3 regions of the Vibrio sp. E150_018 genome follow, and region 1 is predicted to be linked to each of the others. Evidence: riboswitches for the same ligand, from Rfam matches in the RefSeq annotation. Region 1 holds a riboswitch; each other region holds the start of a gene.
The links. A riboswitch is a leader RNA that binds a small molecule or an ion and turns the genes downstream of it on or off. The one in region 1 is predicted to bind thiamine pyrophosphate.
Positions count from the first base shown of each region.

Region 2: another riboswitch for thiamine pyrophosphate. It lies ahead of ACE3G9_RS11030 (ABC transporter ATP-binding protein); the one in region 1 lies ahead of thiD (bifunctional hydroxymethylpyrimidine kinase/phosphomethylpyrimidine kinase).
Region 3: another riboswitch for thiamine pyrophosphate. It lies ahead of thiC (phosphomethylpyrimidine synthase ThiC); the one in region 1 lies ahead of thiD (bifunctional hydroxymethylpyrimidine kinase/phosphomethylpyrimidine kinase).

Region 1 covers NZ_JBHGNY010000001.1:468,442-476,605, reverse strand. The annotation lists gene ACE3G9_RS02210 (adenylosuccinate synthase) at 1-1,011, shown strand, start outside; gene ACE3G9_RS02205 (diguanylate cyclase domain-containing protein) at 1,087-2,616, opposite strand; gene ACE3G9_RS02200 (dicarboxylate/amino acid:cation symporter) at 3,179-4,483, shown strand; gene ACE3G9_RS02195 (DMT family transporter) at 4,632-5,534, shown strand; gene thiD (bifunctional hydroxymethylpyrimidine kinase/phosphomethylpyrimidine kinase) at 5,631-6,479, opposite strand; TPP riboswitch at 6,540-6,638, opposite strand; gene ACE3G9_RS02185 (sterol desaturase family protein) at 6,849-7,637, shown strand; gene ACE3G9_RS02180 (zinc transporter ZntB) at 7,684-8,164, opposite strand, start outside.
Region 2 covers NZ_JBHGNY010000010.1:54,807-62,970, forward strand. The annotation lists gene ACE3G9_RS10995 (pirin family protein) at 1-310, opposite strand, end outside; gene ycaC (isochorismate family cysteine hydrolase YcaC) at 379-1,005, opposite strand; gene ACE3G9_RS11005 (pirin family protein) at 1,068-1,928, opposite strand; gene ACE3G9_RS11010 (LysR family transcriptional regulator) at 2,031-2,936, shown strand; gene ACE3G9_RS11015 (DsbA family protein) at 3,370-4,023, opposite strand; gene ACE3G9_RS11020 (MBL fold metallo-hydrolase) at 4,017-4,883, opposite strand; gene ACE3G9_RS11025 (LysR family transcriptional regulator) at 4,991-5,878, shown strand; TPP riboswitch at 6,160-6,259, shown strand; gene ACE3G9_RS11030 (ABC transporter ATP-binding protein) at 6,535-7,293, shown strand; partial or broken gene ACE3G9_RS11035 (ABC transporter permease) at 7,352-8,086, shown strand.
Region 3 covers NZ_JBHGNY010000022.1:20,468-28,631, forward strand. The annotation lists gene ACE3G9_RS15005 (aminopeptidase P family protein) at 1-969, shown strand, start outside; gene thiH (2-iminoacetate synthase ThiH) at 1,157-2,269, opposite strand; gene ACE3G9_RS15015 (thiazole synthase) at 2,275-3,054, opposite strand; gene thiS (sulfur carrier protein ThiS) at 3,057-3,260, opposite strand; gene ACE3G9_RS15025 (HesA/MoeB/ThiF family protein) at 3,305-4,051, opposite strand; gene thiE (thiamine phosphate synthase) at 4,080-5,291, opposite strand; gene thiC (phosphomethylpyrimidine synthase ThiC) at 5,291-7,255, opposite strand; TPP riboswitch at 7,373-7,470, opposite strand; gene crcB (fluoride efflux transporter CrcB) at 7,516-7,896, opposite strand.

The sequences.
Region 1 (8,164 bases):
TCTGAAGTTAAAGCAGCAGGCGTAGAAGTGAAACTGTGTATTTCAGATCGTGCGACCTTATGTTTACCTTTACACGCATTGGAAGACACCTTAGAAGAACAGCGCTTAGGTGATGCGGCTTATGGTTCCACTCGCCAAGGTATTGCGCCAGCTTATGGCGACCGCGTAATGAAAAAAGGCATTCTAGTAGGATGGTTGAATCAACCTGAAGTTTTGCAAGAGCGCATTCAATTCATGTTGGATTGGAAAATGCCACAACTTAAAGCGCTTTATCCTAGTTGTGACTTTTCTCAAACCGCCAGTGAAATGACTGAATGGTTACTTGAGGTTACTGCGTCATGGCGTCCATTTATTTGCAACGTCACCGAACCGCTTAAAGCGCTACAAGCTAAAGATGCCAACCTATTGTTTGAAGCACAACTTGGTGCAGGCCGTGATTTAGTTTATGGCGAATACCCATACACGACTTCATCAAATGTTACCGCAGCTTATGCTGGTATTGGTAGTGGCTTGCCTGCACTGCGTCCTGAGCGTGTTATTGCAGTGGCTAAATCATTCAGCTCATCGGTAGGTACTGGTACTCTGGTAACGGCAATGGAAGAGCAAGATAATTTCCGCGAAAGTGCCAATGAATATGGCGCAGTCACCGGTCGTCCACGTGATATGGGTTACTTTGATGCCGTCGCCACACGCAACGGTGTTGAACTGCAAGCGGCGACTGAGATAGCCCTAACCAAGATTGATTGTCTATCAGGCATGCAGGATCTTAAAATCTGTGTCGCCTACGCCGGTGACTACTCTGAAAATCCGATCTGGCCGCAAACGGCTGCATTAAGCCCTGTGTATGAAAATATGCAAGGTTGGAATGAGGACATCACAGGTTGTCGCAGCTTTGCTGACTTACCAAAAGCCGCACAAGATTATGTTATTCGAATTGAAGAACTGATGGGTGTACCAGTGAGTATGGTTTCCGTTGGTCCAGAGCGAAATCAAATGATAATCCGTGGTTAACCTACAAATTCACCTTCTAACGCAAACGCCAAGAACTTGGCGTTTGCGTCATTTTCATAAATAATTATTTTATCTCTAAGTTTCATCCACAAATAAATAATTGCTTTTTCCTGAATGCTTAACTTTGTACATAGCTTGATCGGCCTGTATAACCAGTTCTTTCGAATCATGGCTACTATCTGGATACAGAGAAATACCGATACTTGCCGTAACCGTTAATAAATTGTTATTCACATCCACTGGCTCAGCTATTGTATCAATCATTCTTTGAGCAACCATTGAAATAACTTCCTGATTAACCGCATCTCTAATTAAGATTAAAAATTCATCCCCTCCAATTCTCGATACTATGTCTTTATCTCGTACGCAGTCACTTAAACGAGTTGATATTACCTTTAATAGTTCATCTCCAGCATCATGACCAAAAGAATCATTAACCGCCTTAAACCCATCAAGATCGATAAATAACACCGCAACTATACCACCGCTTTGTTTAGAATATTTGATGGCATCATTCAAGCATTCCATAACCTTGGTTCGGGTTGGTAGCCCGGTCAGAGCATCGTGATTGGCTATATAATGGATACGTTGTTTCGCTTTTTTAATATCAGTAATATCTTCCTTAACAGCAACATAATGAGTCACGTTGCCGGTTGCTTTTACCATTGGAGCAATTGAAACCAGCTCCCAGAATTGCTCACCATTTTTCTTTTTACTGTATAACTGTCCACGCCAGGTTTGCCCACCTTCTAAACATTGTAAAACTTCAGGAATATCAGAGACCCAAACCTCTTTAGAATGTAGAAGATCAATACTCTCGCCGACAAGCTCTTCTTTGTTATAGCCGGTTTTTTTTAGTAATTCAGGGTTAACATATTCAATAATCCATTCACTATTAACAATCATTATCGAAGAAGCCGACTTCTCGACTGCTAATAAGTAAGATTGAAGTCTAGATTCCAAGATAAAATACGTTTGCAAAACCAGAGTAATAGCAAGGCCACTAATAATAAAAATACTACTCAGATACAATAATGTTTCCGCTGTACCCCCTTCTAGTGGCGCTTTACCATTAGGCGCGAGCATTTCCATTACGCCACGCATAATATGAAAAAATGCAAACAATCCGAAGAGAATGGCAATTGGGTAGCTAGATTTTCTTCTGATCTTGTTCTGATCAGTTAATAATGTAATTACAATAGCAACTGAAATCATTCCAACAAAAAAGGAATATAATATAGTTCGAATTGTTAAGTTCGGGTCAATATAAAAGAAGTAATAAAATAAAGATGCCGTTAAACATGTGATAGCAACATCATAAAATATAAAGGATTTTCTCTCAGTAAAAATACGTAATCCATGAAAAATTAGCTGCATACCTAACACAATAATCGTATTAACCACGACCACTGAAAAAAAAATGTCAATATATCCACGTAAAACTGATGATATACACCCGACGCCAATCAACAGTATACCCAAAGCCCAATGTCCAACTCCGGTGGATTTAGGTCTTAGCCACCATAAAATCGTTAACACAATAGCAGCGCCAATTGTGATCAAACTGACAGCAACAAGTAGGGTTCTATTATCTAAAAGTGTCATAGTGATCCCATATACAAGAAGGTTAAGCTGGATATTTTAAGGGCGCTATCTTACCTGCTTTCAATCATTTCAAAAACAAATTAATTTCAACTCACCCATTAGAATGAATAATGTGTCCTTTGTGAAACCTACAACGTAACACTCTGAAAAATAAAACTTTAATCATCCCATTATAATAGAGGGAGTATATTATTTTTTACATCTTCCGTAATAATCCTCCACTTATTTCTCATATATCTAAATATATTTAGTTATAAAACCTCTCAATCAATCAGTAAAAACCTTTTAATTTAAAATAGTTTAACGCTATATAATATCCATATATAAGTTGTAAAGGCTGCAATGAAAGCTAGTAATAGTATTAATTATTAAAATATCGTCTTTTATTAGAATATTGAACAGCTAGCATATTTACTTTACATATACAAAAACAACACTAAGTGTGATCATTGTCACGCAACAAGATCGTTTTTTGTTACATTTTAGGAGGATCTTTACAAAGTTCTGCTAATCTCCGATTCACTTTGCAAGTTGTACAAAGTATTCATATGGAGATCAGTTCATGACGAACGACAACAACAAAACAAAACGCTCACTTACGAGCAAAATTCTATTCGGCATGTTTGCCGGTATTCTATGTGGATTTTTAATTCGCACATTCCTATCTGGCAATGAATTCATTGATGCATATATCGTCAATGGTCTATTCGATGTCGGTGGGAAAATCTTTATTGCTAGCTTAAAAATGCTAGTTATTCCTCTTGTCTTTGTTTCTCTAGTTTGTGGTACGAGTTCATTAAAAGACATCACTACTCTAGGTCGCCTAGGTGGTAAGACTCTTGCTTTTTATATTACGACAACCGCAGTGGCAATTACGCTAGCATTAATAATGGGTATCTTCTTCCAACCAGGCTCTGGTGCTGATCTAACCTCAGCGGCATCATTTAGTACTGCAGAAGCACCATCATTAGGTCAAGTGATTGTTAACATGTTCCCGAGTAACCCAATGGCGGCAATGTCTCAAGGTAATACTCTACAAGTTATCGTATTTGCTGTGTTATTCGGTATTGCGATTAGCCTTGCTGGTGAAGCCGGCCAACGCGTAAGTAACTTCTTCAACGACGTTAATGCCGTCATCATGAAGCTAGTCACTATTTTGATGGAAGTTGCCCCTTACGGTATTTTCTTCTTAATGGGAAAACTGTTTACAGGACTTGGTTTAGAAGCGATAGGTAACCTAGCCGCTTACTTCTTAGTTCTAGTTGGTGCTTTACTTATTCACGCATTTGTTACTTATAGCGTGCTGCTGAAAGTGCTTTCTGGTCTAAACCCAGTTGTATTTTGGAAGAAGATGAAAGATGCAATTATGTTTGCATTCTCAACCGCCTCTTCTAATGCAACGATTCCAGTGACCATGGAAACGGCAACACATCGTTTAGGCGTAAGCAATAAAATCGCTTCGTTCACGGTCCCTCTTGGTGCGACCATCAATATGGATGGTACTGCGATCATGCAAGGTGTAGCGACCGCCTTTATTGCACAAGCATTTAATGTGGATTTAACCCTTGGTGATTATGTCACTGTTATCTTAACGGCAACGTTAGCTTCAGTGGGTACAGCAGGTGTTCCGGGTGTTGGTCTGATCATGCTAGCAATGGTTCTAAATCAAGTTGGTTTACCACTAGAAGGTATTGCACTTATCATGGGTGTTGACCGCTTACTTGACATGATCCGTACTGCAGTTAACATTACTGGTGATAGTGTTGTAACTTGTATCGTTGCTAAATCTGAAAATGAAATGAACGTTGATACGTTCAACGATCCTAAAGCTGGTGAAATTGAACTAGGTTTACGAACTAAAGCTTAATCTTTCATCTGATTAATAACCCTTAACCGTTATCATGTAGATAAACTCGGTTAAGGGTTTTTTCATTTTAAAGTTCCACATTACCAACAGATTCGCGTATCGAGTGATGCTAATCTGATCACTTGCCCTCTATCACGGTATGTTCTTAATGACTCAAGAATCAAAAGCAACCATCATTTTAATTTTGACCACCATATTTGCCGGACTCGGTTGGATCTTTTCCAAGCAAGCGATTATGGGTCTTCCTCCCTTTGCTTTCATTGGAACTCGATTTGTCTGTGCCTCTATATTTTTACTGCCTTTTTGTTATAAGCAACTTATCGCTTTAACACGAGCACAATTAATCAATGCTACCAGTGTCGGAATATTAATGTCCTGCGCATTGCTTACGTGGGTAACCGCTATTTCTGTTACTGATACCTTGGCAGAAGGTGCCTTCATTTCAAGCCTTGCCATGTTATTTGCACCACTTGTGGGCTGGGCTCTTTTTAAACAAAAACCCATCCGCATGTTTTGGATTTCTTTGCCATTCGCGGTGTTAGGATTAGGCTTTTTATCTTTGTCTAACGGTTATCAACATTCCCCTAGCCAAATTTGGTTTTTAATATCTGCTGTCTTATTGGCCTTTCACTTCAATTTTAATGCTAAATACGCCCAAAGCGTTCCAAGTTTGGCGTTAGCTTGTATTCAACTTTTTGTAGTCGGCACAGTGGGAACCATCGCTTCACTTTTACTAGAGCAATGGCCAGATCAAATCACCAATGAAACATGGATGTGGGTAGTATTAAGTACCGTTCTCGCCACCAGCTTACGTTATGTAATGCAAACCATGGGACAAAAACTCACCACATCAGGCAATGCAGCCATCATTATGATTTTAGAACCAGTATGGGCGAGTTCATTAAGTGTGGTGTTTTATGGCGATGATATGCCAGTAGGAAAAGTGATTGGTTGCGCGCTGATTCTATGGTCGCTATTCGTTTACCGCGGTGGCGCTAAATTATTAGAAAGACGACAACAAACGCTGCCGCCTGAATCCAATAAAGAATAGTGACTGTATCTAGGGTCTGTTGACCTTTCGTGGCTAAATTTTGTTCGAGATAAAAGCGTTTTAGGCGAGGCAAGTCGATTGTAACCTAGTCTTTAATTATTTAATCGCTTGGGCATAAAAATGGTGGACGGGACCTGCTCCTTTCCCCACATTAAGCTCATCTGCATGAGTCAATGCATTCGATAAATACTGCTTCGCATGCCCAATCGCTTCTGTTAGGTCAAAGCCTTGCGCTAAATAGGAAGCAATCGCAGAAGAAAGTGTACACCCTGTTCCGTGAGTATTTTTTGTCGCAATGCGCTGATGCGTGTAGACCGCGGTTTGATTTCGTTGAATAAGCCAATCTCGGCTTTCCTCACCTTTCAAGTGCCCACCTTTTAATAAAATATCGACCTTATGCAATTCTGAGTGAGCTTTTAACTTCTCTATAAAACCTTCAATTTCACTCTCTGATTTTGGTTCAGGCTCCCCAATCAATAACCCAGCTTCAGGCAAATTTGGGGTGATTAAGTCTACTAACGGAATGAGCTTTTTTTTCAGTGTTTGAATTGCAACTGGTTGGATTAATGGGTCTCCACTAGTGGCTACCATGACGGGATCTAACACTACATTCTTTAAGTTATAGTGCGTTAGTTTTTCAGCGATTACTTCAATCACATCACTATCATTAAGCATACCGATCTTTACCGCAGAGACATTAATATCTGAAAAAATAGAATCTAATTGCTGACCAATAAATTCAGCTGAAACCGGAAAGATGGCATCTACGCCTTGAGTATTTTGCGCAGTGAGTGCAGTAATAACGGAACAAGCAAAACACCCTGTTGCAGAAATCGCTTTAATATCAGCTTGAATACCGGCTCCACCACCAGAGTCAGATCCTGCGATAGTCAATACATTAGAAATACACGAAGTGTTTGGCGATGGGAAAGTTGATTGAGGCATATATTACTTCCTTTTAGCGCACAGAAGTAATACACATGTAGAGATGAAATTAGAATGCTCGACACGTTGGTATTAGTTCCCTACGCTGATGTTAATCAGATCAGGTTCAACGGGTCTCACTTAAGTGATCTCAGCCTACTGGCTCCCCGACTAATATGCTTAGAGCATGGCGGTTTATCGTTTAAACTATCCATACACTAAAGATTGGCTTCAATGTAGAGTTAACTCATCAAATTGTAAAGCTATTCACTCAAAACTAGTGATCTTGTTCTTATATGAAATTTTACTTACATAGATACTGTCTAATGATACATAGCTAACATATTAATCACTGTAACCCCACGAGACCAAACCATGTCGGAACTATTGATGTCACAACAATCACTGATTCGTATTAGCGTATTTACTCTAGTGTTGGTGACCATGGCGGTTTGGGAAATCAAACGGCCGAAAAAATACCTCAGCCAACCTAAGCTCTACCGTTGGGCCAATAACTTAGGTTTGGTGTTTTTTAATAGCTTTCTACTACCTTTCACTCTGCCATTTCTCGCAGTCGGTTTTGCCTACCTAATGCAGAACAACCACGTAGGCTTGTTTCATTGGCTCAATATTCCTGCATGGTTAAACCTAGTATGCGGGTTGCTCTTGTTAGATATGGTGATTTATTGGCAGCATCGTCTATTTCATAAGATCCCGCTGCTTTGGCGTTTACATCGTGTCCATCATGCCGATCAAGATATCGATGTCACTACCGGCTCACGCTTTCATTTCATCGAGATTTGGCTTTCAATGCTGATTAAACTCGCGACGATTGCCGCACTTGGGATTTCGCCTCTAGCTGTATTTATATTCGAAGTACTACTGAACGCCAGTGCGATGTTCAACCACAGCAATATCGCCTTATCTCATCGCATTGATGATCGATTAAGAAAGTGGATTGTCACACCAGATATGCACCGTGTTCACCATTCTATTCATCGCAATGAAACCGATAGCAACTACGGGTTTTGTTTATCCGTTTGGGATCGTTGGTTTGATAGTTATATTATCCAACCGAAAGATGGCCATGAAAAAATGACAATTGGGATTAACCTATTCCGCTCAGCTAAGGAGCAGTCACTACTCAAAATGTTGTCACAACCGTTTAGAAATAAATAACGCAGGCGACTGAACCTGCGTTAATGACTCGCTGAAGGTTTGGAAACTAAAAGAACTTCAGCCAGCGCAACAAGATAAATTCCAATACAAACGTCACACCTAGCCCTGCGCAAAAAATAAAGAATGACAATGGATTATCAACACCGGGGATCCCACCAACATTGATGCCTAATAAACCGGTTAAGAAACTGACCGGTAGAAATATCGCAGCAATCACAGTAAACAAGTAGGTATTACGGTTCATCTTCTCGGCTTGTTCTTGCTCGATGTCCGCTTTGATCAACTGAATCTGTTCAATATAAAAATCAATCGATTCATTAATTCGAATCACGGTATCCAATGCGTTACGCATTTTCAGTTCGACCTCTTCCATTTCTGGGTGGCCAACTTCTAAGAAATCATCGTGGGCGTAACGTTGAGGTTTCATAAAGCGACGAAGCTTTAATAGACGTTTATGAATAACATGTAGGTCACTGTTTGTACCGTCACCTTCTTCAATTTCAAATAACTGCTCTTCTACCTCATTC
Region 2 (8,164 bases), on a different contig from region 1:
GAAGTATTCTTGCTTCTGTGCCGAGAGAGTCTCGATGTAACATCTCCCCTTCAAATAGGTAAGTAACGGTTGCTAGACCGATGTGAGGGTGAGGACGAACGTCTATGCCTTCATTCTTTTCAAAGTGGGCTGGGCCCATATGATCGAAAAATACCCAAGGGCCGACGCTGCGGCATTCTTTGGTGGGCATGGTACGACGTACGCAAAAGCCACCTAGATCTTTATCATTTGGTTTTAAAATCATTTTTAATGCACTGCAGCTACTAATAACAGTGCAATCTTCAATTAATTTCTCAGAGAGATTACTCATAATTAACTCCTGGTATAAAGGGGGTGTGTGTCCCCCTTTTTAGTTATCATTAAAGTTAGCAGAGTGTTTTAGTCTTCGCTCGTTAATGCGGTGTAACTAGTCATAAGATTGCGATAATCTGGGATATGGTTAGAGAATAACGCTCCTAAACCTTCGATGTCATTGCGCCAATCACGGTGTAATTCACAAGCCGTGCCGAACCAAGTCATAAGTTGCGCCCCTGCTTGTGACATACGATCCAAGGCGGCATCACGAGTCATCGAATTAAAAGTGCCTGAAGCATCGGTAACAACAAAAACTTCGTAACCCTCTTCTAACGCTGATAATACAGGGAAGGAAACACAAACTTCGGTGACAACTCCAGCAATAATTAATTGCTTTTTGCCTGTGGCTTTAACTGCTGCTAGAAATTCTTCATTATCCCAAGCATTAATTTGGCCAGGGCGAGCGATGTAGGGAGCGTTAGGGAATATTTCTTTTAACTCAGGTACTAGAGGACCATTTGGACCACTTTCAAAACTAGTCGTTAAGATAGTAGGCAAATTGAAATATTTAGCGAGATCAGCTAGAGCTAACACATTATTTTTAAATTTATCCGGTTCAATATCACGTACTAAAGATAGAAGACCGGATTGATGGTCGACCAATAATACGGCGGCGTTATCTTTATCTAGGCGGTTGTATTTAAAGTTCATCATTTCCTCCTGGAAATAGTAGTTAGTAGTTTAGGTTGGGAGCCGTATACCGACTCCAGTTTTTACAGGCGTCCGAATTGACCGCGTTGTAGGTCTTCGAAAGCGTGTAAAATGTCTTCCTTGGTGTTCATAACAAAGGGGCCGTAACCTACGATAGGCTCGTTGATGGGCTCGCCACTGATCAGCAGTATTAAACTGTTCTGTGACGTATGCAGCTTCACGCCACTGTTTTGGTGGCTGAGCAATACCATATTACCGTCGCTGACTGGATCGGAGTTGTTGACACAGACTTCGCCTTCTAGCACCACGACGGCTGTGGTCCAACCTTGGGGGAGATCAAACTGAGTTTGCCCACCTACATTGAGGCGTAAGTCCCAAACGTGCATAGGACTGAAGGTATTGGCCGGACCTTGATGGCCGTCAAAGTGACCAGCAATAGGACGCAGAGTGCCTGCGTTGTTGGCTAACGGCACTTCTGGAATATCGACCTTGGTAATAGCCTGATAACCGGGAGGTGTCATCTTGTCCGCTTTGGGCAAGTTGACCCAAAGCTGGACCATCTGTAAATCCCCACCGTTTTGACTGAATGCTCTAGAATGGAACTCTTCATGCATAATGCCAGCGCCTGCGGTCATCCATTGCACATCTCCGGGCCCAATTATGCCGCCCTTGCCAGTGGAATCTCGATGTTCTACCTCGCCTTTGTAGACAATAGTGACTGTTTCGAAACCACGATGGGGGTGCTCTCCTACACCTCGTTTTACACCATCTGCGGGAAAGCGCATCGGTCCAGCGTAATCCAGAAGCAAGAAGGGACTCATCTGATCCGCTTGGTTGTGATAAGAAAATAGCGAGCGAACCGGAAAACCATTTCCCACCCAATGAGGGGAGGGAGCGTGAATAATACCTTGGATAGATTTCATAAGAGTCTCCTTAAATTTCACTTGTTGTGATCATATAGATGGAACAGTAGTTGAGTAGACTGTTAAAATGCACCTCACTGTTGCACTGATGGAACAATGAAAATGCAGGATCTCAATGATCTCTATTATTTTGTGAAAGTGGTGGAGTATGGAGGGTTCGCTCCGGCTAGTAGAGCGTTGTGTATTCCCAAGTCTAAGCTCAGTCGCCGGATTGCAGCGCTGGAAACACGGCTGGATACTAAGCTGATTTATCGCTCCACTCGCAGTTTTCATCTGACTGAAGTAGGGCAGACTTATTTTCAGCACTGCAAGGCGATGCTGGAGGAGGCAGAGTCTGCGCAGGACGCCATCGACTCGTTAAAATCCGAACCTAGAGGCACCATTCGCCTAACATGTCCCATCGCGTTACTGCACGCGCACATAGGCGGCATGTTGACTGAGTTTATGACAGAGTACTCGCAAGTAAATATTCAACTTGAAGCGTCTAATCGCCGTGTGGACTTGATATCTGAAGGTGTAGATGTGGCAATTAGAGTGCGGCCGCCCCCACTTGAAGATAGCGAACTCGTTATGCGAGTATTATCTGAGCGTAGCTTGAGTTTGGTTGCCAGTCCTGCTCTAGTAAATAGTTATGCGTTACCCAATCACCTGACTGACTTATGTCACTGGCCCTCTCTTGGGTTAGGACAACCTCAATACCAATTTGTCTGGAGGTGGTATGCGCCTGACAATAAACTCATTGAAGTACCTTTTAAGCCACGCCTTGTGACCACTGATATGCTCGCGTTGCGTAATGCAGCCATAGCTGGTGTAGGGGTAGTACAATTGCCGACCTTGATGGTTACACAACAGATTAAAGATGGTAGTTTAATTAAGTTACTTGATGGATGGACAGCACCAAAAGAAATTATCCATGTGGTATTTCCTTCCCGTCGAGGTTTATTACCTTCAGTTAGAGCATTGATTGACTTCCTCGTTGATCGCTATGCCAGCTTTGATGAAGAGTAGAGTGATAGATTTTTTGAGGTGGTATTTTTTATTGGTTTATTTGATTAGGGACTTTAATAATTATGTGGTTAACATTCGCTCTAAAAAAGACGCGAAAATAAGAATATGACGAGAGTGGCCAATTAAAACGGTTATGGTTAAGTTGTAACTTGTTAATGGTCATAACTTCGTGAGAGTTGCCATTTAATTTAGTAAAAATGGATTAAATCAGGTATGGGAAAATCCATAATCACGGCTGACAGTGTGGTTGTTTATATAGCGTAGATTAATACTAGAACTCTCATCCGCATTGAATGAGAGTTCTATTGTATAAATTTAGTGGCTAGTTTTTAGAACAGAAATTTATAACCCAGTGAAATCATCAGTAGACTGAGTGATACTGAAATGGTTCTTTATTATTCGCACATACTCGTACTTTACTGTTTCAATATTTTTATATATTGGTTTGGGAGGTACTGGGTTCGCTATCGATATAACGATCAACAAGCTGTCGCCACTCATCAGGCCTACCATAAAACTCAGTGTGAGGAAGTTTTATCCACTTATTGTTCAGTTCAAGGATCAGAGTTGGGTATCCATGAACTTGTAGCTTCTGCATCAGCTGTTGGCTTTTATTTATTTCTTCCTGTTCAATGCCTAAATTTGCAGTCATAGTTTTACGCCACAGTTCATCATCTAGTCCCAAGTTTACTGATAGTTCCTTGAGTACTTCTGGGTGATTGACCGGCTTACCCTCAAAATAGTGAGCATGCTGAATGGCTTTCAACATTTCTAGCGGCGGGAGACCCAATTGTTCTGCCGTTAAAATTGCGCGTGCTGTAATGAAAGAGTCTAAGACTATTTCTTCGTTACTTTGCACCCGCTGAATATAACCATCTCCAAATGTTGCTCCCGTCAATTTATCAATTCGTTTGTCATGCTCGAGGATATGCTTACGAAAAGAGGGGTCGATAGCCTTGTTGTTAATCATGCCGCCAGGGTGAAACTCTAACTTAATTTCAGAGTTCGCAGCCATTGCGGATAATAGAGAAGTCGCACCATAGCACCAACCACACATCGGATCGAAAAAGTAGTGTACTTTTACCATTTCATTTCTCCCATATGTACCTTCGCACCCACTTGTAGAGCCATAGGCAGCTGTGCATCAGGGTAGATTGCCATCATTTTATCTATCACTTCAGTACTATTTTTACTGTGACTTTTCACCTCTTGGAAGTCTGTTAGGTATTGCAGCGAGTAACGGATAGTGCTCGCATTAAGCTTAGTTCCAGCTTTCATGTGTCCTGGAATGACTATCTCTGGATTTAGCTTTTGCATTTCTTTCAACTGTTTTACCCATGCTTTCTGACTATCGTTAGACTGCGCATCAGCCATCCATAAGTGCAGATTTCCATATATGGCAACATTGCCTACAATGGCTTTGCTAGAAGGAATCCATAGATATGGGCGGTGAGCTAACTCGCCTTGAGTGCCACGAATTTCGATTTTGTGTCCATCGACTGTCAATGTGTTGTTTTCAGTTGCTTGTGGAACGTATGGATTAACAGGAGCATTGGAGCCCATTTGTGGCGTCCAGTAAGCTAATTTACCTGCTAGCTTACTCTTAATTGTCTCTACAACTTCTGGGGTGCTTAGCACTTGTGCATTAGGGAATAATGCATGTAACTCTTCTGCACCAAAGTAATAATCTGGATCAGCCTGACTAATAAAAATAGTTTTGAGTTCTTTGCCACTATCAAGAACTTTTGCGGCGATACGTAGAGCATCAGCTTTGGTGAAGCCTGTGTCGACCACCATAACTTCACTCTCACCGATGATTAATGTTGAATTTACGTAGAAGCTATTCTCGTCAGCGTTATAAATATCAAAAGTTAATGGTGTGTTTTCGGCTGCAGTTGCGGTTGCTGCCAATAAGATAGATGCAGCCATTAGAATGAATTTTTTCATACCGTTCTCCTTTAGTGTGTTTGGGTATGAAAAGGATAATAAGGAATTGACATGTGCATATAAATACACCAAAGTGAACATCATTGTTTCTTAATTCGAACAAATGTATGGATAGACTAACAGCCGCAACCGTATTTGTTGAGGTTGCTAAGACGGGGAGTTTTACCGCTACAGCAGACAGGCTAAATATGTCTCGTCCTATGGTAACGAGATATATTGAGGCAATGGAAGCTTGGCTTAATACCCGCCTGTTACATAGAACAACACGAAAAGTGTCTTTGACAACCGCGGGCGAAACATGCCTTGATGAAGTTAAACAATGGCTTAGACAAGCAGAAAGCTTAAGCGGGCTGGCAGACATCAGTGGTCAATTATCAGGTACCGTTAGGTTGGCAACCAGCATGTCATTTGGTTATTCTCAATTGGTTCCCGCTATTCAAGCGTTTATGTCAGAACACCCCAATGTAAATGTCGATATTGATTTGCAAGATTCAGTAGCTGATTTGACTGAGAGGCAAATAGATCTCGCTATCCGAATTGCCTCGGCGCCTGATCCTTCTTTGATAGGTAAGCCTATATCGGTATGTGAGTCTGTTGTCGTGGCTTCTCCGGGATATTTAGGTAATAGTCGCACTATTTCAAAGCCACACGACTTAATGAATCATACTTGTCTTGGATATAAAAATTTCCAACAACATATCTGGCATTTGACGCAAGACAGTTCTCAACAATCAGTAGAAGTTAAGTGTAATCTCACCGCGAATGAAACAACAACCTTACTGCACGCAGTATTGTGTGGCGCAGGGATAGCTATTCAACCGACTTACCTCGTAAACCAATATCTTAAAAGTGGTCAGCTTAAGCAGGTTTTACCGAATTGGAAACCAGATGATTTAACCATTTACGCGCTCTATTCTTCCAGAAAGTACATGTCCCCCACTGTCCGTGCTCTGATTGATTATTTGTCAGATTATTTTTCTGAACCTCGTTGGTAATGTGTGGTTTGTTGTCATGACAAGATGCTCAGTGGATCTTTCTACATGGTGTCTCTTTCCAACTTATATTGATCATAATGCCCAACAGCATACCCTTATCTGATATTGCGATGGAGGTGGAGCAAACCCAAATTATACGGGTATGGCGGTTGATTAAGGTAATAAATCAGGTAAATAAAAAGGGGACGCAAACAAAATATCTAGTTCTCATAAATGCATTCTAAATAGGATTTATTATCAAAAAAGCATATTACTGATGTTAATGTCCTGTTATGATTTATACGTAATAGTCGGGGAGCCAATATTGGCTGAGATCGAAATTCGAGACCCGTAGAACCTGATTCAGTTAGCACTGACGTAGGGAACTATCACGCTTTGCCATTCGCCGAATCACTTCGGAAACCTTGGATAATCGGGTCTTCGATCTTTCCCAATGACGGCCAAAGCCAGTTCCTATACGTCGGTAATAGGAGTGGTAATGGCGAATTCTTCAATACAGTGTAATCCTCAAAAAATATCTTCATTAAAAGAATCTAATGCACCTGTGATTTCTGGATCCTACGACGTTGATTTTAATCACTTATCGCTCATCCCTAACACTATCGCGAGTAAGCTGGGCGTTAGCGATGTCTATTAAAGCTACGTCTTCTAGAGCAATGCCAGCTAAAACCATCGGCATCCAAATTACAAACGCTTGTTTGCAATATAAAGATAGTCAAACTCCGACGCTTTCAGGCATCAATATGCAGATCCCAGCCGGGCAATGGACGGTATTGCTAGGTCGAAGTGGTTGCGGAAAAACGACGATTCTTCGTTACTTAGCGGGTTTATTAGCTGACAAAGTGGAGTGGCAAGGCGAGCTGACGACTACCGATAACTTACTGTTAACCGAGCATATTGCTTATATGGCTCAACAAGATTTACTGCTGCCGTGGCTCAATGTGTTGGATAACGTTTGTTTAAGTTCGCGTTTTAATCATTCTCAAAGCGATTCACAGCAAGAACAGCAACGTGCGCTGAAATTATTGCAGCAAGTTGGGCTGGTGGATTATTGCTATGCCAAGCCGGACCAACTTTCTGGTGGAATGAAGCAACGTGTGGCACTTGCTCGTACTTTAATGCAAGACAAGCCAGTGGTATTGATGGATGAACCTTTCTCTGCGTTAGATGCCGTAACTCGCCATAAATTACAGACCTTGTCTGCCGAGTTATTGAAAGAGAAAACCGTGGTTTTGATCACCCATGATCCACAAGAAGCTGTCCGGCTAGCCAATCAATTGTATGTACTGCAAGGAACACCAGCTAAAGCGCAATCTCTTGCGGTGCCAGAATCGCCGACTCCCCGAGTATTGGATGGCGAATGCGCCGCGTTACAACAAGCCATTTTGCAGCAATTGGAGAAAGATTATGAGTGAGATGACTCAATACCAATCGCTTTCTTGCCGAGTGAATCAAAAAGAGCGTGTGACACATCCTGCGCTACGTTTGTTAGTTACGGTTGTGGTGATACTCGGCTTATGGCAGTTGGTTGTGGTTATGTTTGATATGCCAAGCTTTATTCTACCTGCGCCTGTCGATGTGCTGGATAAATTACTCACTCGATATGATGTGTTGCTTAAACACACTTGGGTAACCGCACAGGAAATCTTGTTAGGTCTTGCGCTTGGTTTATCGATGGGCCTGCTGTTCGCTTTACAAATGTTGATGTTTGAACCGTTCAAACGTTGGTTATTGCCGATTCTTATTGCCAGCCAGGCGATCCCAGTATTTGCTATCGCGCCAGTGTTGATGCTTTGGCTTGGTTATGGCATCGCATCGAAAGTGATGATGGCGGCCATCATTATATTTTTCCCGGTGACCACTTGTTGTTATGACGGCTTGCGTAATACCCCAACCGGTTACCTTGATCTTGCCAAAACCATGGGCGCTTCTAAGTGGCAATTGTTACGCCATATTCAACTACCGGCAGCCTTACCAACCTTAGCTTCAGGGATTCGTGTCGCGGTAGTGATCGCGCCGATTGGAGCCGTCGTGGGGGAGTGGGTCGGATCCAGTGAAGGCTTGGGCTATCTGATGTTACAAGCTAATGCCCGGATGATTATCGATGAAATGTTTGCCGCGTTATTTATTCTGGCAATGCTCTCGATCGCCTTGTATTTCATCACCGATAAATTATTGAAAGCTGCTATTCCTTGGGAGAGCAAATGATTAAGCCCTTGGGAAAGCAAATAACGCTCTCCAAGTATCGAAAGTTCAACAGAACCTAGTAAATCGTAAACCAACAGG
Region 3 (8,164 bases), on a different contig from region 1:
AGCAGTAATGCCTGGTTTAGCCAAATATTAGAAAATAGTCAGGCGCATATTATTGCAGCCAGTGATCCATGTTTACTACCTAAAGCGATTAAAAACAAAACTGAATCACAAGGCATGATTAATTGTCATGTTCGAGATGGTGTGGCAATGGCGAAGTTCTTATGTTGGATTGATTCTGAAGTTGAAGCTGGTCGCTTTCACGATGAAAACACCCTATCTAATCAGTTGCATGATTTCCGTAAACAAGATGAGTCATTAGCCGATTTAAGTTTTGATACCATTTCCGCAGCAGGAAGCAATGCAGCTATGTGTCATTACAATCACGCTGATCAAGTAGAGTTTGGCAAGCTAGAATTAAACTCACTTTATCTTGTCGATTCAGGCGGCCAGTACCCAGACGGCACTACTGATATCACTCGTACCGTGGCAATTGGTGAGCCTTCAACTTTTATGAAGCAACAATTCACACTGGTACTCAAAGGCCACATTGCTTTGGCAACGGCACGTTTTCCAGAAGGAACGACTGGTAGCCAACTCGATATTTTGGCTCGCCAATATTTATGGGCTGAAGGCTATAATTATGATCATGGTACCGGGCATGGTGTGGGTCATTTCTTAAGTGTTCATGAAGGACCACAACGTATATCCCCTGCTTACAATGGCGTAGCCCTACAAGCAGGTATGGTGCTATCCAATGAACCGGGTTACTACCGTGCTAACGAGTTTGGCATTCGCATTGAAAACCTGGAGTTAGTCACTGAGAAACAAACCCAAGGTGATTTATCTATTCTTGGTTTTGAATCTCTTACGCGTTGTCCAATCGATGTTAGAGCGATTGAGCGCACGCTGTTAACCACTAACGAGATTGAGTGGCTAAACCAGTACCATCAAAAAGTATGGAATGATGTCAGCCCACTCGTTGATGGTGAGGTAAAACAATGGTTAAAGCAGGCTACCTTAGCGATTTAATTAACAACCGTTTTCACTATAAATAACCTCAACAGCAGATAATAGAAGTCACTCAATACTGCAGTTGATAGTAAATAAAAACAAAGCCCGTTTCGATGTCAACCGAGACGGGCTTTATTGTTTCACGTGAAACCTATTTGAAACTCACTATAGTTGAGAATAACTATGTAACTATAATCTACACAAATCAGCCAGAATAAGCGTGATGCCAATCCGTCCACACCGCTTCATAGCCACGTTGTTGCACCGACTTAACCACCTCTTCAACTGAACGCTCATCACTAATGGCAAATTGCTCTAACTCTACCTCTGAATTAGCATAACCACCCGGCTGGGTTTTTGATGCGGCAGAGATATGGGTAACCCCTAGTGGCAAAACGTTATCCCTAAAACTCGGTTGTTCGCGTGTCGATAATGACAACTCAACTTCATGGTTGAACAAACGGAATGCACAAATAAGCTGTACGAGTTGTTTATCTGTCATGACCGATTTGGGTTGCAGAGCACCCTCACATGGTCGCAACCTAGGAAATGAAATTGAATAGCGAGAGGTCCAGTACTGCTTTTCTAAATACTGCAAATGTGCCGCCGTAAACAAACAATCGGTTCTCCAGTCTTCTAAACCAATCAGAGCCCCTATACCGATTTTATCAACTCCCGCTTTGGCAACACGATCAGGCGTTTCGAGTCGGTAATAGAAATCCTGTTTATTCCCTCTTAAGTGATGTTTAGCATAAGTACTTGGATGATAGGTTTCTTGATAGACCATCACCGCATCAAGTCCTAGCGTTTTCAGTTCGCGGTAATCATCTTGATCAAGCGGTTGAACTTCCATCGCCAAGTAAGAAAACTGCTGCTTAATCACAGGTAGCATAGTGCGGAAATAGTTCATGCCGACTTTAGTTTCATGTTCACCGGTGACTAATAACACACTATCAAAATTCATCGCTTTGATAGCTTCTACTTCTGCTTCTACCTCAGTTTGATCGAGTGTCCTACGTTTAATTTTATTCTCCATAGAGAAACCACAATAAGTACAAGCGTTGGCGCACAAGTTAGAAAGGTACAGTGGAATGTAGAAATTAATATTATGACCAAATCGCTGACGGGTCAGAGCATAAGAACGTTGCGCCATGTGCTCAACATAAGGTTCAGCAGCGGGTGAAATTAACGCCTTAAAATCTTCCAAGTTTAATCTGGTTTTAGCTAAAGCTCGCTCAACATCAGCAGGCGTTTTACTATGAATGGACAAATAGACTTGATCCCAATCTAGCGTTTTAAATACCTCAGTAAAAGTCATATCACCTACCCTAAAAACGCAGTAAGCGGACTTGATGCACTTGCTTGCAGGCTTACTCCACCTAACCCTGCAAGATAAGCCTGGCGTCCTGACTGTACGGCAAGTTTGAATGCTTGCGCCATTGCTACAGGATTAGCCGATGATGCAATGGCGGTATTGACCAATACGGCATCAGCGCCTAGTTCCATGGCATAAGCAGCATGTGAAGGCGCGCCAATTCCAGCATCAACTACGACTGGCACGTTTGCTTGTTCGATAATAATTTTAAGAAAATCTTCTGATACCAAACCTTTATTGGAGCCAATCGGTGATGCTAAGGGCATAACGGCGGCGCAGCCAACTTCTTCTAAGCGCTTACATAGCACAGGATCAGCATGACAATAAGGTAAAACAATAAAACCTAGTTCAACTAATTTCTCAGCTGCCTTTAGTGTTTCGATAGGATCGGGCATTAGGTATTTAGGGTCAGGATGAATTTCTAATTTCAACCAATTCGTATCAAGCGCTTCTCGTGCTAACTGAGCAGCAAAAATCGCTTCCTTGGCTGTTTTTGCCCCAGAAGTATTGGGTAACAGACGTACGTTCATTTTTAATAATGGCGGTAAAATATCATCCGTTTGACGCTGTAGGTCAAGGCGCTTGAGTGCCAAGGTCGTGAGTTCTGAACTAGAATGCAGCAGCGATTCCAACATAAGGTCAGAATTAGCAAACTTGCCTGTGCCTGTAAATAATCTTGAATTGAATGTTTGGTCGGCGATAACCAGCGAATCTTGAAAATGACTCATGATTACCCTCCTGCGATCATAGTGAAAACCGAAACATCATCACTATCATTAAGTGTCGTTTCGGTCCACTGCGTTTTAGGAATAACATCCTGATTAATCGCAATCGCAATACTTTGTTGATTCAGAGATAGCCGAGAAAGTAATTGAATTAGGTTATATTGATTCTTCTCTAAAATGTGTACTTGTTGGTTCACCGTGACTTGCATGGTGCCTCCTTAGATCCTTCTTTGCGGAGACTGATTTATACCCATCAGCTTCCACAAACTGGACACTCGGCATCTTTAGCAATATTAAACTTCTGCCAAGATAGCGTTTGTCCATCAAATAAATTAAGAGACGCAGGTTTTAGTTTGTCGTTTTGAGTTAAGTATTTGATCGCTTCAAGCGCTTGTAAATTACCTAACGTACCCACGACTGGGCCAATCACTCCCGATTCTGAACATTTCAAACCTGCGCTGTTATCTTGATATGGCACAGCACAACGGTAACAAGGTGATGAATGGTGCTTAAAATCAAAGCTCATTAATTGCCCGACCCAACCGATCGCGGAACCTGAAATCAGTGGCGTATTTCCATCATGGCAAGCTTTATTAACCGCCTGTCTAGTTGGAAAGTTATCACTACAATCTAATACCACATCAGCCAGCATCACTTCTAAATTCAGCTGAGCGTCTTCTATAAATGATTTAACACTACGAACTTTGCAATTAGGATTTAACTGCTTCAGTTGTTCGGCAGTCGCTTCTGCTTTATTTCTTCCAATATCAGATTCACGGTATATTACCTGACGCTGTAAATTGGATGAGTCAACTTCATCACCATCGGCAACCACTAATGAACCAATCCCCGCTCCGGCGAGATAAAGCGCAGCCGCTGAGCCTAGTCCACCACAACCCACCAACAGTACTTTGCTACCAATAAGTTTTTCTTGGCCCACTTCTGACACTTCTGGAACCATGATTTGTCGTTGGTAGCGCTGAAATTGTTGGTCGTTCATTGTTTTCCCTTATTACCTATTAGAGCTGTTAAGCAATGGCCTTTTGACTTCGTGGGGAAGCCATAATTTGATAGAAAGAATCTATCGCCAATTGTATATCATTTGCCTGTGTAATAGCACGAACCACCGCTAAGCTGCTCACTCCGGTTTGCCATACTTGTGCTGCATTATTCAAATCAATGCCTCCTATTGCTACCGTTGGAAAATCATCACCTATTAACATTTGGTACCCCGTTAACTTATTCAAACCCTGCGGTTGCGATGGCATTTTTTTGGTTGTGGTTGGGAAAATATGTCCAAGCGCAATGTAGGAAGGTTTCAGTTGCTTGGCGCGTAAAATCTCATAATAACCATGAGTTGAAATACCTAAACGTAAGCCAGCTTGATTAATCGCCTGTAAATCAGCGACTTCAATATCTTCCTGTCCAAGGTGAATGCCATAAGCCCTATATTTAATCGCAAGTTGCCAGTGATCATTAATGAATAGCTGTGCTTTATACTCTCGGCCAAGCTCTATCGCATGCTTTATATTTACTTCTAAGTCAGAGTCACTCGGATCTTTCATTCGAAGCTGAAGCGTTTTAACCCCTCGTTTAAGCAAGATTTCGATCCATTCAACTGAATCAACCACTGGGTATAAGCCGATGTTGTGTGGTATCAGTTTGAATGGAGGACAGATTTGAGGTGTAGCCGCTTGGGCTAATTGTGGAAATACGCGCGCATCAACTGGCCATGTTTCACGTGAAACATCCTGGTATTGTTTCACTGCGGCATTCGCAATGATAGCGGCATCTTCGAGTGTAAACTCCAAGCATAAACTAACAACAAACCAACAGTAATGACGAATAGTCACTTCATGATTCCACTTCATATTAAAAGTATGCAAATCAGCAGACAATCCATTCGCAAGCCTAATTTTATCCGTAAGTACATCACCATCATTTACTGCCACCGAGATTGAACTTACCCCGTTTTCAGAAGTAAGTGATACATTCGGTTCATTTTGATAGCACAAAACAAGGTCGCAACCTTCATCTTGGTTATCGACATCAAACACTGCAGAAATCACTTTAGGGCCAGATGTTAAATGAACAACTGCTGATAAATCACCTACAGGCGAGCATGTTGAAAACTCAACATCAGGCAAAATAAAACCCGCTTGCTTAACTGCTTCTACACAAGATTGAACTTGCTGTTTAAATAAAGCTTCATCGACACCATTAAAGACAAGCTTACTCATTACTTATCCTCCTGCTCTGCCAATTCTTTATGCTTTGGCTGAACCGCAGGATGATAAAGTTCAGAACCTGTCTCAAGAAATTCACGTGATTTGTCTTTCATCCCTTCTAACGGATCGCCTATCATTTTTACCTCAATAGCCTGATCAGCAGATACTTGCTCACTGTCTTTGACATACTCACGCACCTCTTGAGAGATTTTCATCGAGCAGAACTTAGGACCACACATCGAGCAGAAATGAGCAACTTTACCGGACTCTTGAGGCAATGTTTCATCGTGAAAAGCCAATGCCGTTTCGGGATCGAGCGAGAGGTTAAATTGGTCATGCCAACGAAATTCGAAACGCGCCTTAGATAAAGCATTATCACGAATTTGTGCACCAGGATGCCCTTTTGCTAAATCACCGGCATGTGCTGCAAGCTTATAAGTAATAAGCCCAGTCTTAACATCTTCTTTATTAGGTAGACCTAAATGCTCTTTTGGGGTGACATAACAAAGCATGGCACAGCCAAACCAGCCAATCATCGCGGCACCAATGCCAGAAGTAATATGATCATAGCCAGGAGCGATATCAGTAGTGAGTGGACCTAATGTATAAAAGGGCGCTTCATGGCAATGCTTTAATTGTTCATCCATATTCTCTTTGATCATGTGCATAGGAACATGACCAGGACCTTCAATCATAACTTGAACATCGTATTCCCAAGCAACCTTGGTCAGTTCGCCTAATGTACGTAATTCCGAAAATTGAGCTTCATCATTAGCATCGGCAATTGAGCCCGGACGCAGACCATCACCAAGCGACAATGCCACATCATACTGAGCACAAATCTCACAAATCTCGCGAAAATGAGTATAAAGAAAACTTTCTTGGTGATGAGCCAAACACCACTTAGCAATAATAGAACCACCACGAGAAACAATCCCCGTAACTCGCTTAGCCGTCATAGGAACATAACGTAATAGCAACCCTGCATGAATAGTAAAGTAATCTACACCTTGCTCAGCTTGTTCGATCAAAGTATCGCGCATCACTTCCCAATTGAGGTTTTCCGCAACACCATTTACTTTTTCTAATGCTTGATACATTGGAACCGTACCAATAGGGACAGGACTATTACGCAGAATCCACTCACGCGTTTCATGAATATTACGTCCAGTAGAAAGATCCATAACGGTATCGCCGCCCCAACGAGTCGACCAAACCAATTTTTCAACTTCTTCTTCAATCGAGGATGACACCGATGAGTTACCAATATTGGCATTCACTTTAATTAAAAAGTTGCGGCCAATGATCATTGGCTCAGATTCAGGATGATTAATGTTGGATGGAATGATCGCTCGCCCTTCTGCCACTTCACGGCGAACAAACTCTGGGGTAATTTCTTTAGGCAGATGGGCACCAAAGTTTTGTCCTGGATGCTGTTGGTTTAATTGCTCATCAGTGAATTTTTGACGTCCCATATTTTCACGAATCGCAATATATTCCATCTCAGGAGTAATGATCCCCTTACGCGCATAATGCAGTTGCGTCACACAGCACCCCTGCTTTGCTTTCCGTATTTTAGGTAAATTTCCGTACCTGAGTTCATCTAATGTTTCATCATTAAGTCTCTCTTGAGAAAATTCAGATGAAACAAAATCAAGATATTCAGTGTCATTACGTTCAGAAATCCACTGTTTACGTAACTTAGGTAACCCTTCATATAAGTTTATATTGTGAGTAGGATCCGTATAAACACCGGAAGTATCATAAACATGGATAGGTTTATTCGGCTCTGAGATGGGGTTATCTTTCGAGCCTCCAACCAAACTATCAGTAAGGGAGATTTCACGCATAGGTACACGTATATCAGAACGACTTCCTTGAATATAAACTTTTTGCGAATTGGGATAAGGTTGGACAGACAGGGAATCGATAAAATTCTTAGCGTCCATTCTGGCTTGTTTACGACTTGACGACATAGCATTTTCCTTTAACTGTATGAGTTAGAAGCCCGAAGGGTAAATGCTTGACGGATTTTGATGCACAAGAGTGGATCTGTAGAAACAGATACATATATAGAGGGGTAATTGTAGATAGATTACTCTTCTCTCGTTCCCTTCGCAGGTATTAGCCTGATCAGGTTCAACGGATCCCGCATAGCGGTCTCAGCCTTATGGCACTCCGACAAGTGACGTAATTATAGACAGATAAATGAATGAAATTCAATTTTTCTGATAAATTAACTCTTAGAAATACATTGAAAGCCGATCCAAGCAGCAAAAATACTAATAGTTACATTCAATAATATATTTAAGACAGCTTTAAAGAATTCACCTTGCTGAAATAAAGTCACATTATCGATTGAAAAAGTTGAGAAAGTTGTAAAAGCCCCTAAAAAGCCTAAGCCGAGAATCTGTTTCCATGGCGTAGATTCAATGGTTCCATTATTCAGAGAGGAAATAAGAAGCCCCATAAGAAATGAACCAAATATATTTACAAACAATGTTCCATAAGGAAAGGTTCTACCTAACATTAACACAAAGATTTCTGAGATTATGTAACGAGAACATGCCCCTATAGCCCCACCAAGAGCAATATAAAGCAAGACACTAAGCTGGATTAACAAGATAAAACTCCTCTAAGCTTTCATGTATCAATAAATTTTAGAAATCATGTATAGAATACCTGAACTTAATGTATAGATATATCTCCTATTCTGCTATAAAAATATACAGAGAACAAAACGGGCTCTCCATGCTTTTGAAGCATTTTCAACAGACGAAAAAAAACCTGATTCTTTCGAATCAGGTTTCTACTCTTTATCTAAGAGATATAAGTGGCGGAGTGGACGGGACTCGAACCCGCGACCCCCGGCGTGACAGGCCGGT